Regions from separate parts of the Micromonospora rhizosphaerae genome, predicted to be linked through region 2. Evidence: riboswitches for the same ligand, from Rfam matches in the RefSeq annotation. Region 2 holds a riboswitch; the other holds the start of a gene.
The links. A riboswitch is a leader RNA that binds a small molecule or an ion and turns the genes downstream of it on or off. The one in region 2 is predicted to bind cyclic di-AMP.
Positions count from the first base shown of each region.

Region 1: linked by a shared signal. The riboswitch ahead of GA0070624_RS30385 (coiled-coil domain-containing protein) and the one ahead of GA0070624_RS13870 (C39 family peptidase) in region 2 are both predicted to bind cyclic di-AMP.

Region 1 covers NZ_FMHV01000002.1:6,465,003-6,472,253, reverse strand. Annotated here, with positions in the region: gene GA0070624_RS30420 (hypothetical protein) at 1-14, shown strand, start outside; gene GA0070624_RS30415 (maleylpyruvate isomerase N-terminal domain-containing protein) at 52-690, shown strand; gene GA0070624_RS30410 (hypothetical protein) at 751-1,155, opposite strand; gene GA0070624_RS30405 (STAS domain-containing protein) at 1,560-1,919, shown strand; gene GA0070624_RS30400 (5'/3'-nucleotidase SurE) at 1,968-2,495, opposite strand; gene GA0070624_RS30395 (SRPBCC family protein) at 2,594-3,064, shown strand; gene GA0070624_RS30390 (hypothetical protein) at 3,080-3,586, opposite strand; gene GA0070624_RS30385 (coiled-coil domain-containing protein) at 3,710-4,771, opposite strand; cyclic di-AMP (ydaO/yuaA leader) riboswitch at 4,776-4,910, opposite strand; gene GA0070624_RS30380 (cation diffusion facilitator family transporter) at 5,022-5,936, opposite strand; gene GA0070624_RS30375 (HelD family protein) at 6,037-7,251, opposite strand, start outside.
Region 2 covers NZ_FMHV01000002.1:2,866,560-2,873,810, reverse strand. Annotated here, with positions in the region: gene GA0070624_RS13880 (CDP-glycerol glycerophosphotransferase family protein) at 1-1,422, shown strand, start outside; gene GA0070624_RS13875 (alpha/beta fold hydrolase) at 1,489-2,241, opposite strand; gene GA0070624_RS13870 (C39 family peptidase) at 2,359-3,186, opposite strand; cyclic di-AMP (ydaO/yuaA leader) riboswitch at 3,400-3,541, opposite strand; gene GA0070624_RS13865 (hypothetical protein) at 3,829-4,602, opposite strand; gene GA0070624_RS13860 (hypothetical protein) at 4,815-5,177, opposite strand; gene GA0070624_RS13855 (acyltransferase family protein) at 5,387-6,592, opposite strand; gene GA0070624_RS13850 (alpha-ketoglutarate-dependent dioxygenase AlkB) at 6,886-7,251, shown strand, end outside.

The sequences.
Region 1 (7,251 bases), 3.6 Mb from region 2:
ATCTTCGTGGGTAGGCTCGGGGACCGGATCCGTGAGAGAGGGGTACGCCCGATGCATCCGATCAGGACGGTCTACCTGACCGCCGCGCGTTCTGCGGTGGAACTGCTCGCCGCCCCGGCGGTGGCGCAGCGGTGGGACTCCCCGAGCGCGCTCGCCGAGTTCCGGGTCGGCGGGCTGGCCGGTCACCTCGCCTGGCAGCTGCTGGCGGTGCCCGGGGTGCTGGCCGAGCCGGTCCCCGCCGGCGAGCCGGTCGGCCTGCTCGGCCACTACGCCCGCGGCACCTGGATCGGCGCGGCCCTCGACGACGAGGTGAACGTGGGTGTCCGGCGGTCCGGGGAGCGGGTCGCCGCCGACGGCCCGGAGGCGCTGGTGGCCGACGCTCGGGCCACCGTGGAGGAGCTGGCCGTTGCCCTGCCGGCCGAGCCGGACGGGCGGGTGGTGCACTTCGCCCGGGGGCCCTGGTCACTCACCCTGGAGGACTACCTGACCACCCGGCTGATGGAGATCGCGGTGCACTCCGACGACCTGGCGGTCAGCGTCGGCGTGCCCACCCCCGAGCTGCCCGCCGAGGTGCTGGACCCGGTGCTCGCCCTGCTCGCCCGGCTGGCCGTACGCCGGCACGGGCAGCCGGCCGTGCTCCGCGCGCTCAGCCGGGCCGAGCGAGCGCCGGCGAACGTCACCGCGTTCTGATCAGGCGAATGGCGGTGCCCCCCGGGCCGGGGGGCACCGCCATGTCGTCGGCGCGGGATGTCAGCCGTCCAGGCCGACGGGGGAGTTCGGCCGGTCCACGTCCACGAACTCGATGCCGTCGACCGCCCGGTACCGGCTGCCGGCGGCCCGGGCGGCGGTGCCGGCGGCCCAGCCGATCGCCGCGCCGACCAGCGTGGCGCTGACCAGCAGGGTCCACGGCAGCGCCGGGCGGCGGCCGGCGAGCGCGTCGAAGGCGAGGGTGGCCCGGCGGCGGGCCTCGTCGGCGGCGGAGCCGACCAGGTCGGTGGCCTCGTCCGCCAGGCCCGAGCCGCTGCGGCGGGCCGACCGGGCGGTGTCCCGGACGCTGTCACCGGCGGAGCTGACGGCGGAGACCAGGTGCTGCCACGCCTGGTCCGCGATTCGCTCGGGCTTGCTGCGGCGTTCCAGCAGGGTGGTTCCGAACATCGTGCTTACCTCCTCGGGGTGCCGAAGCCCGGCGGCCATTTCGGACTCCGGCGTCTGTCCGGCGCGGACTGTTCGCTCCACCGTGCCCAGCCCGGCGGCGGCGCAAACCCTGCAGGTGCGAGAGGTCAATCACCCGAACGCGCCGACGTTCGGGTGCGCGCCCGGCCCGCCTCGGACCGCTACCCTGGTTCGGCGGATCGGCCGGCCCCGGTCGTTCGTTGAAGAGTGAGAAACCCGTCGTCGAGAGAGTGGGAACCGGAAGTTTCGGATCCGGGTGCCCAGGTGTGCCCAGTCCGCGAATTGCTCATCCCGAGGGGTGGCGACCGAGGCCGTCGGAGGAATACTCTCGGTCGCGGCCCGCGTACTGATGAGGCGCCCGGTTACGGGCGAGTGGAGGTGCTCGCGTGAGCCTGTCGATCGTGAAGTCGGTTATGCCGGGTGGTGTCGTTCAGATCGTCCCGCGGGGCGAGATCGACGTCGACACCGCGTACGAGGTGCGTGATGCGATCGCCGAGGTGCTCGCCAAGGGGCGTCCGTCCCGTATCGAGCTGAACATGCGGTTGGTCACCTTCATCGACTCCGTCGGCATCAGCGCCATGGTCGCCGGCTTCCAGACCTGCGAGGTCAGCGGCGTCAAGCTCGTGGTGATCGAGCCGAGCCGGTTCGTGCACCGGCAGCTCTGGGTCACCGGCCTGCTCGGCCTCTTCGGCGCCCCGGAGCCCTACTTCGCCGCGGCCACCCGCGAGGTCCTTCCCGGCGCCTGACCGCCCCTCGTCCGCCCCACCGTCGTCCGGGCATCCCGCCGGAGCGGCTCAGTCATCCGTTGCGCCGAGGTTGGCGAGATCCACGTCGGAGACCTCGGTGACCGCCCGGACGGCGGTGACCGAGGCGTACCCGTCGGCCAGCAGGGCGAGGCCGGTGCCGGGCTGGGCGGCCTGTCCGGGCTCCTGCAGTGAGGTGCGTACGAAGCCGTGCCCCGACTCGGCGACCGTCATCTGCACCTGACCGAAGGTGGCCAGCGAGCCCTGGCGCACCCCGCGCAGCCGCCCGTGCGGCAGGTCCGGCGCGTTGACGTTGAGCACGCTCTCCACCGGCCCGGCCAGCAGCCGGGGCAGCAGGTCGAGGGCGACCCGGGCCGCCGTGGACCAGTGGCGTTCGGCGTCGCGCACCCGGACGGCTGCCGCCACCGCGGCGCCCCCGCTGGCGGCCGTGGCCTCCCCGGCGGAGAGCACGTCGAGGGAGACCGCCATCGCCCGGCAACCGTTCGCGGCGGCGGTGAACGCGGCGCCCACCGTGCCCGAGTGCAGCACCGCGCGGCCGGCGTTCGCGCCCCGGTTGATCCCGGAGATCGTCCAGCCCCGGCAGCCGCCATGTCCGGCCAGCCGTTGCCTGGCCGGCCGGCGTACGGGACGATCGGGCGGACCGCCGACGGTGAGGGGTGGACGAGGTGCTAAGCCGGGACACGTTCAGCTACACCGTCCAGGCGCGCTGCTCCCGGGCGGACGCGTTGGCGCTCCTCGGCGATCTGACCCGCCAGGGCGAGCTGCACCCGCTGGTCGTCGCGGTCCGCCGGGTGCCGCCCCGGCCCGGCGCGCTGGCCAGCTACGCGATCACCGACCGGCTGGCGGTCGGGCCGCTGCGCTTCCCGGTCACCTACCAGGCCGACGTGCTGATCGCGACCGAGGACGAGGTGGTGACCGTGGCCCGGCAGTGGCCCGCCACCACCGTGCGCAACCACACCCGGTTCAAGGACGAGCCGGCCGGCGTGGTCCGGATCGACGTCGAGATCACCCTCTCCGCACCGGCGCCCCTGTTCGGGTACGCCTTCCGGCAGGCCCGGGCCGCCCATCTGGGGCTCGCCACCCGGCTCGGCGCGGCCCTCGAGCGCGGCCCGGACGCCGCGAGCTGAGCCGGCGGTGGTCGCTCAGGGCCGACCCGCGGCCACGGGCCGCCGGTTCCCACCGGCCCGGACCCGGCGGCGACCCCACGGCTTGTAGGTGGAGAGCACGGTGGCCACGATCAGCACGCTGGTGGAGACCATCGGCGGGATCACCAGGTCGAGCCGGTCGCGGGTGGTCACCGCCGGACCCAGCTCGCCGAGCCCACGCACGGTCGGCATCAGCAGCAGCAGGACCAGGCCGAGCATGACGGTGGTGAGCACGAGTTTGACCAGCACCCAACGCCAACGCAGCAGCCCCCACGGGGTGAGCAGCGCGGTCGCCACCCCGACCAGCCAGACCACCACGCTCAGCGGCGCGAAGAGGTAGGTGACGACGAGTCCCGCCGCCGGGTAGACCACCGCGGGATCGGCGCCGCGCAGCCCGACGATGCCCAGGGTGAGCAGCACCAGGTCCGCGCCGAGCCAGCCGAGCGAGGTGACCAGGTGCAGGGTCAGCAGGGCCTTGCGGGCGGCGGGGGAGAGTCGGCTCATGACCCCGATGCTCGTCCGCCGACACCGCCGCGTCGTGGCACCGGCGGCGACATCCCGCGTACGTCCAGGGGCGTAGTCCGTGTCGGGTGGCCTGCCGGATCGGGCGGGCCACCGACGCGGGGGTCAGTAGACCGAGACGTGCACGTGGTTGGTGTGGTCGCTGGACGGGTCGCCGTTGCCGCCGCTGTACGCCTTCCACCCGCTGCTCGGCAGCCAGATCTGCTTGAACCAGATCACGTAGAGCACGGCCAGCGGGTCGGCGTTGCGGACGAAGTACGCCGCCAGGTTGTCACCGTAGGTCCGGTCGCCGCCGGAGGCCACTCCGCCGAAGCCGTCCTGCTGCGCCGCGAAGTCGCAGGCCCTGCCCTTCGGGTGCTCGCCCGACCCGCTCGGTCGGTAGCAGGAGACGTACCGGGTGAAGCCCGCCGCCTTGGCCTCCTGCAGCGCGTGCAGCATGCGCGGGGTGATGCAGCCGTCCGCCGGGGTCGGGTCGTTCACGCTGCACGACTCCGGCGGCCAGGAGCCGTCGGCGTTGCGCGGGGCCGGATCGGCGTTGGCGGTGGACGTACCCCGGGTGGCGCCGCCGGCGGCCCGGTTGTTGGCCACCTGCAGCGCGCGTTCGGCCTGCTGCTTGCGCTTGGCCATCACGGCGACCTGCTTGCGCTGTTGCTGGATCTCGACGTTCAGCGCGGTCCGGGTCCGGGTGGCCTGGTCCCGGGTCTCGACCAGGTCGCGCAGCGCTCGGTCCTCGTTGGCGGCGACCTGGTCCAGCGCGGCCGCGCGGTCCATGAAGCCTTCCGGCGTGGCGCTGTTGAGCAGGGCCGACGCCGCGCTGAGCCGCCCGGTCCGGTACGCGACCCCGGCGATCTCACCGACCTTGGCGGCCCGGACGTTCAGCTCGGCCTCGATCGTCTTGAGCTGGCCGGTGAGCTGCTGCTGCCGGCTGACCGAGCGGGCCAACGCCGCCTTCGCCTCCAGCCAGCCCTTGCTGGCCGCCTCGAGCTGGGCCCGCAGCTCCGGGGTGCCGCCCTCGTCGTCGCCACCGGGAGCGGGGGCGAGCAGGCCGGTCGGGGGAGCCGCCACGGCGGTGCCGACCGGCGCGGCTGCGACGCCGAGGGCGAGCGCCGCGACGAGCAGGGCCGCCAATCGGGCGGCCGTCCGTCGTACGGGTGCCACTGATGGCATTCAGGTGTCCTTCCGTCAGCCGCCGACCGGGTTAGCTGACGGGTTCGGGACGGAAGATCCCTACCGCGCTGAGGCGGATGCACCCCACGAACGTGGTTCCCCGGCTCGCCGCAGGCGGGCGATTAGGCGACGGCCACCGCAGGCGCCGGAGGGCGCCGCTCGGCGGAGGCCGCGACCGAGCCTACCGGCGCGAGACCGGACGAAACCGGCATTGATGGACAACAACCACGCAGATTTAAGTTTGCCCTAATTACCACTCGACGGCGCTACAGGACCCGGGCGACGCTCCGGGCTCGATCTGCAACGTGGCGTGATCGATCTGGAAGTCCTCGTGCAGGGCCGTCCGCGCGGCGGCCAGCACCTCGCCCAGATCCGCCCCGGGAGCGATGGTGAGGTGGGCCGAGGCCACCTCCATCCCGGAGGTCAGCGTCCAGACGTGCAGGTCGTGCACCTCGGCGACGCCGGGCACCGCGGCCAGCCGGTCGTGCACCGCGGTCACCTGGAGGTGCTCCGGGGCGGCCTGCACCAGGATGCGGACGGCGGCCCGCCCCAGCCGCCAGGTGCGGGGCAGGATGAACAGCCCGATCGCAACGGCCACCAGCGGGTCGACCCACCACCAGTCGGTGAGCGCGATGATCAGCGCCGCGGCGATCACCCCGAGCGAGCCGAGCAGGTCGCCCAGCACCTCCAGGTAGGCCCCGCGCAGGTTGATGCTCACCTGCGCGCCGCCGCGCAGCAGGGCGAAGGCGGCGAGGTTGGCCAGCAGGCCGAGCAGCGCCACCGCGAGCATCGGCCCGGCCAGCACCTCCGGTGGCTGACCGAACCGGCGTACCGCCTCGATCAGCACGTAGACCGCGACGCCGCCGAGCAGCACCGCGTTGGCCAGCGCGGCCAGCACCTCCAGTCGGTAGAGCCCGAAGGTGCGCTGGGGGTCGGTGTCGGCGCGCCGGGTCGCGGTGATCGCGGCGAGCGCCATGCCGATGCCCAGCACGTCGGTGAACATGTGCCCGGCGTCGGAGAGCAGGGCCAGCGAGCCGGTCGCGAACGCGGTCGCTGCCTCGACCAGCATCAGGGCGGTGAGCAGCCCGAAGGCGCCCCAGAGCCGGCCACGGTGGCGCTGTGCGGCGTTGGTGACCGAGCCGTGGTGCCCATGACCTGCGCCCACGCCCACACCCTCCGTCCTTCGCCCGGGCCCGATCCAATCTATGTTCACATCGCTATATATGCAAGTGATTGCCCGCTGCCCACCCGGCCCAGGCCCCCGATCAGGTGACCGGGTCGATCGTGGTGAGGCGCTGGGTGGCGCGGGAGAGGGCCACGTAGAGGGTCCGCACCCCGGACCCCGGATCGGCCCGGATCTCGCTCGGCGCGACCAGCACGACGCCGTCGTACTCCATGCCCTTGGCCTGCAGGCTCGTCACCACCTGGAGCCGGGAGCCGCCCAGTTCGCCCAGCCAGCCGGCCACCTCGTCCCGACGCGGCACCGGCGTGATCACGCCGACCGTCCCCTCGACCTCGCCGAGCAGGGTGCCCGCCGCCTCGACCGTGGCCGCGGGCAGCTCGGCCGCCGGCACGGTCCGCTCGACGGGTGCCACACCGGTGGAGCGGACCGCGGTGGGCAGCGGCAGCTCGGGGTAGAGCCGGCGGATCTCCGCCGCCGCGACCGCGAAGATCTCCGCCGAGTTGCGGTAGTTGGTGGTCAGCGTGAACTGGTGCCGGCGGCGCCGGCCGAGGGCCTGGTCCCGGGCCCGGGTCAGCTCCTCCGCGTCGCCGGTCCAGGCGGTCTGCGCCGGATCCCCCACCACCGTCCAGGACGCCAGCCGGCCCCGCCGGCCGATCATCCGCCACTGCATCGGCGACACGTCCTGCGCCTCGTCGACCACCACGTGCGCGTACTCGCGGTAGTCCGCCGGCCGCTCCCGCGCCGCGGCCCGGGCCGCGCGCTGCCGGTCGGCGAAGGTGCTCAGCTCGCGAACGCCACCGGCGAGCTGGAACGGGTCGCGCCTGGGCTTCGCCCGCTGCACCGGCTTGCCCAGCAGCGCGTCCAACTCGTCCAGCAGCGCGATGTCGGCGATGGTCAGCCCCTCGGTGTCCAGGCTCCGGTACGCGGCGGAGAGCAGCCGGATCTCGCTGCCGGCGAGGATGCCGCCCGCGTACCGGCGTAGCCGGTCGGGGCGGGTCAGCCAGCCGAGCACGTGCCGAGGGTGCAGCCGGGGCCACCACGCCTTGAGAAACTCCCGGAACTCGGGCCGCTCGATGATCTCGTCCTCGAAGGCGCGCTGCTCCGGCAGCCGGCCGACGCGCAGCTGGCGGGCCTGTGCGTACAGCGCCGAGAGGACGGCGTCGAAGGCGGCGCGGCGCACCTCATTGCGGCGCGCGCCCCTCGGCAGTGCCCGGTCCCGGATGCCGTCGAGCTCCCGGCGCTCCAGCCGGAGCAGCTCGCCGCGGTAGAGCAGGCGCAGCTCCTCCGGCGAGTCCGG
Region 2 (7,251 bases):
GGGCCGCTGCGCGACGCGGGTGCCCTGGAGATCCGCGCCGGCAACCTGCCGGTCCGCTCCTGGACGCCGCTGGTCGCCGCCCGGCTCGGTGACGCGCTGCTCGTGCTCCTCGGCGCGGTCGCCGTCGCCGCCGCGTTCGCCCTGCCGGCCTGGCTCGCGCTGGCCGCCAGCCTGCTGGTCGGGGCCGGCTGCGCCGCGGTCGGCCTCGACCTGGCCCGGCGGCGGTTCCGGCCGCCGGCCGGCGGTGGTCCGGTGGGTCGGGCGCTGCGCCGCCACCAGCCCGAGTTCCTGCTCTACTTCTCCGCCCCACCGGGGTCGGAGTACCAGGTCACCATGTGGCTGCCGTACCTGGAGCGGATCGGCCGGCCGTTCATGGTGATGCTGCGCGAGCCGGAGTTCCTGCCGACGATCGCGGCCGCCACCACCGCCCCGGTGGTCTTCTGCCCGACCCTGAAGACGATGGACGAGGCGCTGGTGCCGAGCCTGCGGGTGGCGTTCTACGTCAACCACGCGGCGAAGAACAGCCACTGCATCCGGTTCAACCAGCTCACCCACGTGCAGCTGCACCACGGCGACAGCGACAAGGCGCCGAGCGCGAACCCGGTCTCCGCCATCTTCGACCGGATCTTCGTGGCCGGGCCGGCCGCGATCGAGCGGTACGCCCGGGCCGGCGTGGAGATCCCGGCGGAGAAGTTCGTGGTGGTCGGCCGCCCGCAGGTGGAGGCGATCGAGGTACGCCGGGAGCCGGCGCTTGGACTGACCGACCCCACCGTCCTCTACACCCCGACCTGGACCGGGCACCACGCCGACACCAACTACTGCTCGCTGCCGGTGGCCGAGACGGTGATCCGCCGGCTGCTGGACCGGGGCGCCACGGTGATCCTGCGGGCCCACCCGTACACCTCGCAGAACCCGGCGTCGGCGCGGCAGCTCGCCCGGCTGACCGAGCTGCTCGCCGCGGACCAGGCCCGGACCGGCCGCCAGCACCGCTGGGGCGCCGCGGCGACCCGCGAGCTGAGCCTGACCGAGTGCGTCAACCGCTCCGACGCGCTGATCTCGGACGTCTCCGGGGTCATCTCGGACTACCTCTACTCCGGCAAGCCGTACGCGGTGACCGACATGGGCGACGAGGGGGACCGCTTCGCCGAGCGGTTCCCGTTGGCCGGCTCGGGTTACGTGCTGCGCCGGGACATGTCCAACGTGGACGAGGTGCTGAAGGAGCTGCTCGACACCGACCCGTTGGCATCGGCCCGGTGGGCCACCCGGAGCCGCTACCTCGGCGACTTCTCCGCCGAGTCGTACGCCGAGGCGTTCCTGGACGCGGCCCGCCGGGAGCTCGAGCCGGGCTGGAACCCACCGGCCCCCCGCCGCGCAGCCGACGCCCTCGTTCAGGACGGCTCACCGCTCTCCCCCACCGCCTGATCAACGGCGGGGACGGTCACCAGGGCGAGCCTCGCCCTCGGATGGCGACGTTGGTCCGAACCGGGATCAGTGATAGGGGTCCAGGAGGGAGAGGACGACCTCCGGGTCCTCCACATGGGCGTTGTGGCCGAGGCCGGGCAGGGTCGCCACCGGCACGCCCAGCTCCTTGAGCTGGGCGTCGGTGACCATCGGGTCGTGCTCGCCCCGGGCCAGCAGCACCGGCACGTCGGTCGCGGCGAGCAGCGCCGGCAGGCGCGGCTCGCCCACCGCGAAGGCGGCCGGGTCCATCGCCAGCCGCCACCGGCCGTCCTCTCGGCGCAGCCCGGCGTCCACCACCGGGTGGTCCGGTGCGAAGAGCCCGGCCAGGCCGGAGACCCGCAGGTAGCGGCGGGCGGCCTCGTCCCGGCTGGCGAACCAGGTGACGGGCCGCTCGGCCAACTCGCGGGCCTTGTCGAGCTCGGCGGGCGACCAGACGGCCTTGATGCCGAGCCCCACGACGGCATCCACCGGCAGGCCGACGCTCCGCGCGGCCAGCGCCAGCGCCACCACCCCGCCGAGCGAGTGCCCCAGCACCACGAGTCGGTCCCGCGGCCCGAGCCGCTCGGCGACCGGCCCCAGGCTCGCCACCACCCGCCGGGCCAGGCCCTCGAAGGAGTACGCCGGCAGCGGCGGCGACCAGCCGTGGCCGGCCAGGTCGGGGGCGAGCCACCGGCCCGGCCACCGGTGCTCCAGCAGCGGCGCCCAGGGCAGCCACACCTCGCCGGTGGCGCCCATGCCGTGCAGCAGCAACAGGTGGCGGGTACCCGTCTCATCGGCCATGGCCGCAGTCTGCCATCGGTCGGACATCATCCGCGAGAGCGCGGACGGCGTTGGGCCCGCAACGACGTCGGGCGCCGGCTCCCGATGGAGCCGGCGCCCGACGGTCAGTGCAGGTGATCAGGCGGAGTAGCCGCGGGTGGCCGCCCAGTTCGCCAGGTTGATGGTGGTGATCCAGTACGACGGGTACGACGGGTTGGCCGAGTCGGCGATCCGCACGGTCCGGCCGTCGTCCTTGTAGCCGACCACCGCGATGTAGTGGCCGCCCGGGAACGAGTGCCAGCCGCCGTCGGTGTCGGTGGCGGAGCCGGCGATGTTCACCACGACGCCGCGGCCGTCGGTGATCGCGTTGACGACGTCGGCCTGGAGCTGGTCCATCTGCGCCGGCGTCGCGGCCTGGCCCGGGATTTCGTGGGTCTTGTACGGACTCCCCTTGACCATCTGGTTGAGCCCCCGGGTGGTGTCCTCGGCCGAGTTGGTGCCGTTCACGGTGGCGCCCAGCGGGGCGACCATCGCGTCCTGGGTGGTCTCGACGCCGCTCGCGCTGAGCGCGTTGCGCACCGCGGCCGGGCCGCAGTTCCAGTAGGCGGTCTGCGCCTCGTAGTTGTAGTCGAGGACCTTGGTCGACGGCGGCTTCGGCGCGGCCTTGCGGGTCAGGTCCGGGTCGGGCTTGGCCGAGGTGGCGCTCGCCGACGGCGAGGCGCTCGACGGGGACGCGCCGATCCGGGCCTGGCCGCGGGTGGCGACGTCACCCAGCCGGGGGGCCAGCTCGGCCACGGCGGCGGCGCTCTCCTGGCGGACGGGTGCGTCGTCGGAATGGGCGAGCAGGGCGCCGGCGCCGGAGGCCAGCACGAGCGCGGCGGCGGAGCCGGCGACGATCTGGTAGGGGCGCTTGGCGGCGAGAGCGCGCAACTGCTGCTTACGGCGGTGCTTCACGTGATCCTCCACGAGCTGGAGCGGCACACGCCGGCCCGGCGCGCGGAGAAGCTCACGCGCGACGATGGTCGTGGGCGGGGGTGGGCCGCGGGGAACGGGGGCGCCCGGTCAGCCGGGCATCGGGGCGGGTGCCGGAATCAGCTCGCCGAGCGGGCGAGCGACGGCACCGCGGCGCCGTGGAGGCGGGGGGACGACCGAGGGGCGGGACCAGGCTGCACGAGATGGAACTCCTTCCGACACCGCCTACCGGGTTAGCTGACGGATTCGGGCGGGAAGTCGCCCTACCGCGGGCCGTGGCTCGCGGATTCACCCCGGACGTGCACTGGGTCCCCGGTTCGTGATGGTCACGATTGAGCGGGTCGGCGCGGCGTCGCCTGTTGCGATCGGAAACCGCACCGGACGCGCAGACACTACCGGCGGGCACGGCCCCAAACAAGCACCCCCACCTGCGTAAACCTCGAACATCATTACTCTGACCGGAACAGCCCGTCACTGACGTCACTCAATGGGACAAGCAGTTATGACGGGACCGCCGGGCGACAATCGGACATCCGGTGGCGACCGGCCCGCAATTGCGGGGGTCAATCACCCGACCTGATCCAGATGACCGTTTCGGTGTTTGCGTGACCGGGCTCACCAGATTCACATCACAATTCAGCCAACCCGCGCCGGACGCCAGCGGGCCGTCCGCGCCCCCGCCGGGGCGATCGGGGCCAGGGCCGGCGCCGCCGATCGGCGTACCGGGGCATGGCCGGGGCGCAGCCGCTGCGCCGCGGCGTACGCCTCGACGGCCAGTGCCCGGGCCGCCTCGGCGGCCAGGTCGGCGTCCCGCCAGGCCCGCCGCTCCCGTTCGGCCGCCGCCCGATAGCCGGCCAGCCTCCCGTCGCGTACCGCCCGGGCCAGGACGATCTCCTGCTCGGCCGGATGCCGGCGCGGGTCCCACCCGTTCCGGTGCGCGAAGACGTCGGCAAGTTGCCGCGCCGTCAACTCGCCCCGCCAGTGCGCCGCCATCGCGGCGTGGTGCAGCCACCGCTCCCGGGCCGCGTACTCGGCCGGGGTGCGCGGGGTACGTGGAGCGGGCAGCACGGCGGCGCCGGCGAGCCGCCGGACGGCATCCTCGGCCTCGTCGTACGCCTGCCAGGCCCGGTCGACGTCCGCCTGGACGGCCAGCCACTGCTCCCGCCGTCGACGGGCGGTCTGCGCGGCGCCGGCGGCGGCCACCGCCACCTCGTCGGCGTACCGGCGCAGGTCGGCGAGCTGTGCCTCCTCCGCCGCAGCCGGGGCGGGCTCAGCGTCGGGTGGAGCCTCCCGCTCCGGGCGGGCCACCAGCCCGGCGAGCACGGCCACGGCCAGCACGAGCAGGCCCGACCAGATGAGGGCGGCCCGCGGGACCTCGATCAGAAACTGGTAGAGAACGGTCTGCATGATCGGCACCTCACGGAAGCGGATGTGGTGGAGTGGTCCGCACGACCCGACGGGGTGGGCGCGACCGGGCGCCGCGGGGCCGCCGTCGGCCGGGTGCGGGGTGAGGTCGGTGGTGAGTTGCGGGCCGTCGCCGCGGGCAGCAGGGCCGGGACGCCGCCGACCGGCGGTGTCGGTCAGCTGGCCGGCGCGGGAGCCGAGGGTGGCCGCGGTGTCGGTCAGCCGGCCGGCGGGGCGCGGGAGCCGAGGGTGGCCGGGGCGAGACCGACGAGGGCGCGGTGCCGGGTGACCGGGACCACGACCGGGCGGGCGATCGCGGGGACGGAGCTGCCGGCCGGAGGGGCCGACGCGTCGGTGGTGGCGGCGACGTCGACGGAGGCGTCCGACCGCGGCGTGGGCGCGGCGAGCCGGGAGGCCGGCGACGCGTGGTCGGCCGGCGCGTCGGCGACGGCCGGCCTGGCAGCGGCGGCCCGCTCGGCGTGCCCGGACGCCGCCGGGCCGACGGGCAGCGCGGTGGCGCCGAGGGAACAGGCGACGGCCACAGCCAGGCTGGTGAGCATGCGGGCGGTCCAGCGCGCCATCCACCACAAGGGACAGCTGAGCGCGACCGGGAGCACGCGTCCACGCTACCCCCGATACCGCCCGCGCCGCACCGCCTCCGGGCGTGTCGCGACGAGGGGATCGGCGGAGACCGACCATCGTGGACGGTCATCGGCCGAGTCGTCTGCGGCACCGACGTCACGGGGGCGCCTCGTTCGTTGACGGGGGGTACGGGGCGGCCCAGGCTCGCTCAGGCCCGATCGCGCCGTCCGGCGTACTCGATCGGCCGGGCCGCGCCGTCGCGCTCACCGACCGGTCCGGACGGCGTCCGTTGCGACGGCAGGATCGGCGGTGTCCGCTCGCCGGCCCGGCGAGGCGGTCCCAGCCGGCGCATCATCGGCGTCTCGACGTACCGGTGCATGGCCGCGGCGAGCAGCAGGTTCACCAGCAGGAAGCCGAGCACGGCGAGCGGGCCCCACCAACCGGGCAGCCCGACGCCGCGGTGGCCGGTCAGCCGCAACACGGTGACCATCACGAAGACGTGCACCAGGTAGAACGCGAAGGAGACCTCACCGAGCCAGACCATCGGGCGCGACCGCCACGGCGTCCGCCGGCCACGCACGTCGGCGTCCGCCGCGGCCGTGATGACCAGGAGGTACGCCACCGCCAGCAGACCCGCCCAGAGCTCCGCCCGGATCCACTGCGCGGCCACCACCCAGGTGGCGACGAAGATCAGGCTGGCCGCGGTCAGGCCCGGCCCCCGCCAGCGGCCCCGACGCATGAGCTCGGCCGCGGCCACCCCCATCCAGAACTCCAGCGACCGCACGAGCGGGAAGATCTGGGTGAACCACCAGCGGCTCTCCTCGGGGACCAGGTGCTGGGCCGGCCAGAGCGCCACGATCAGCAGCGGCGCGGCGACCACCACCGTCCAGAGCGTGGCGGGCCGCAGCCGGCGCAGCACCGGCAGCGCGAAGGGCAGGCACAGGTAGAAGAACAGCTCACAGGAGAGCGACCAGCTCACCGTGTTGACGCTGTAGAAGTAGCCGGGAGTGGGGTTCCAGGCCTGGACCAGGAAGAGGTTGCCGAGCGCCGCCCAGAGGTTCACCGGGTCGGCGAACCAGAGCCCGACGAGCAGCACCACCGCCCACATCAGCAGGTGGTTCGGGTAGATCTTGGCCAGCCGTCGGCGCAGGAAGGTCCGTCGGCGCTCGCCCGACCGGTACGACCAGACCAGGACGAATCCACTGAGGATGAAGAAGAATTCCACGCCGGACAGGCCGAGGGCGAACAGCCGGTCCACGACCGCCTTGTAGTCGGGCTCGGCGACGATCCGCATGGTGGCGGCGTGGAAACCGAAGACCAGCAGGGCGGCGATCCAGCGCAGCCCGGTCAGCGAGGGCAGTCGGCTCGCCGGCACCGAGGTCCGGGCAGGGCGGGTGGTCGGGGCGCTCGTCATGCCGGGAACCCGACCGTCACCAGGGTCACCAGCATCTGCGTCTCCTCCTCGGCGGGTCGTCGACGGGCGGTCGCCGCGGCGGGCCCACGACGCGCCCCGATCACGCCGCCGCCGGGCACCCTACCGGTTGATATGCCCGGTCGCTCCCGAGCCGGAGTGGCGACCGGCAGGCGGGACCCGGGGCAAGGCAGGGTTGGCCCACGGGTGGACCTGGCTGGACCGACCATGACGTCCGCCGGACCGCGACGACGACGCTCGTACGCCTGTTCGAGGGAAAGGGTAGGATCGGTGTCGTGTCCGACGTCGCCTACCAGCCCTCGATGCTGGATTTCGCCGAGCAGGGCGCGACCCTGGGCCCGCTCGCCGGCCAGCTGCGCCGGCACGAGCTGAGCCGGGGCGCCTGGGTGGACCACCTGCCCGGCTGGGTGCGGGGCTCCGACACGGTGCTCGACACCCTGCTCCGCGACGTGCCCTGGCGGGCCGAGCGCCGCACGATGTACGACACCGAGGTCGACGTCCCGCGCCTGCTCTGCTGGTACGCCGGCGGCCGCCCGCTGCCCCACCCGGTGCTCACCGCGGCGCGCGAGGCGCTGACCCGGCACTACGCCGACGAGCTGGGCGAACCGTTCGTCACCGCCGGGATGTGCCTCTACCGGGAC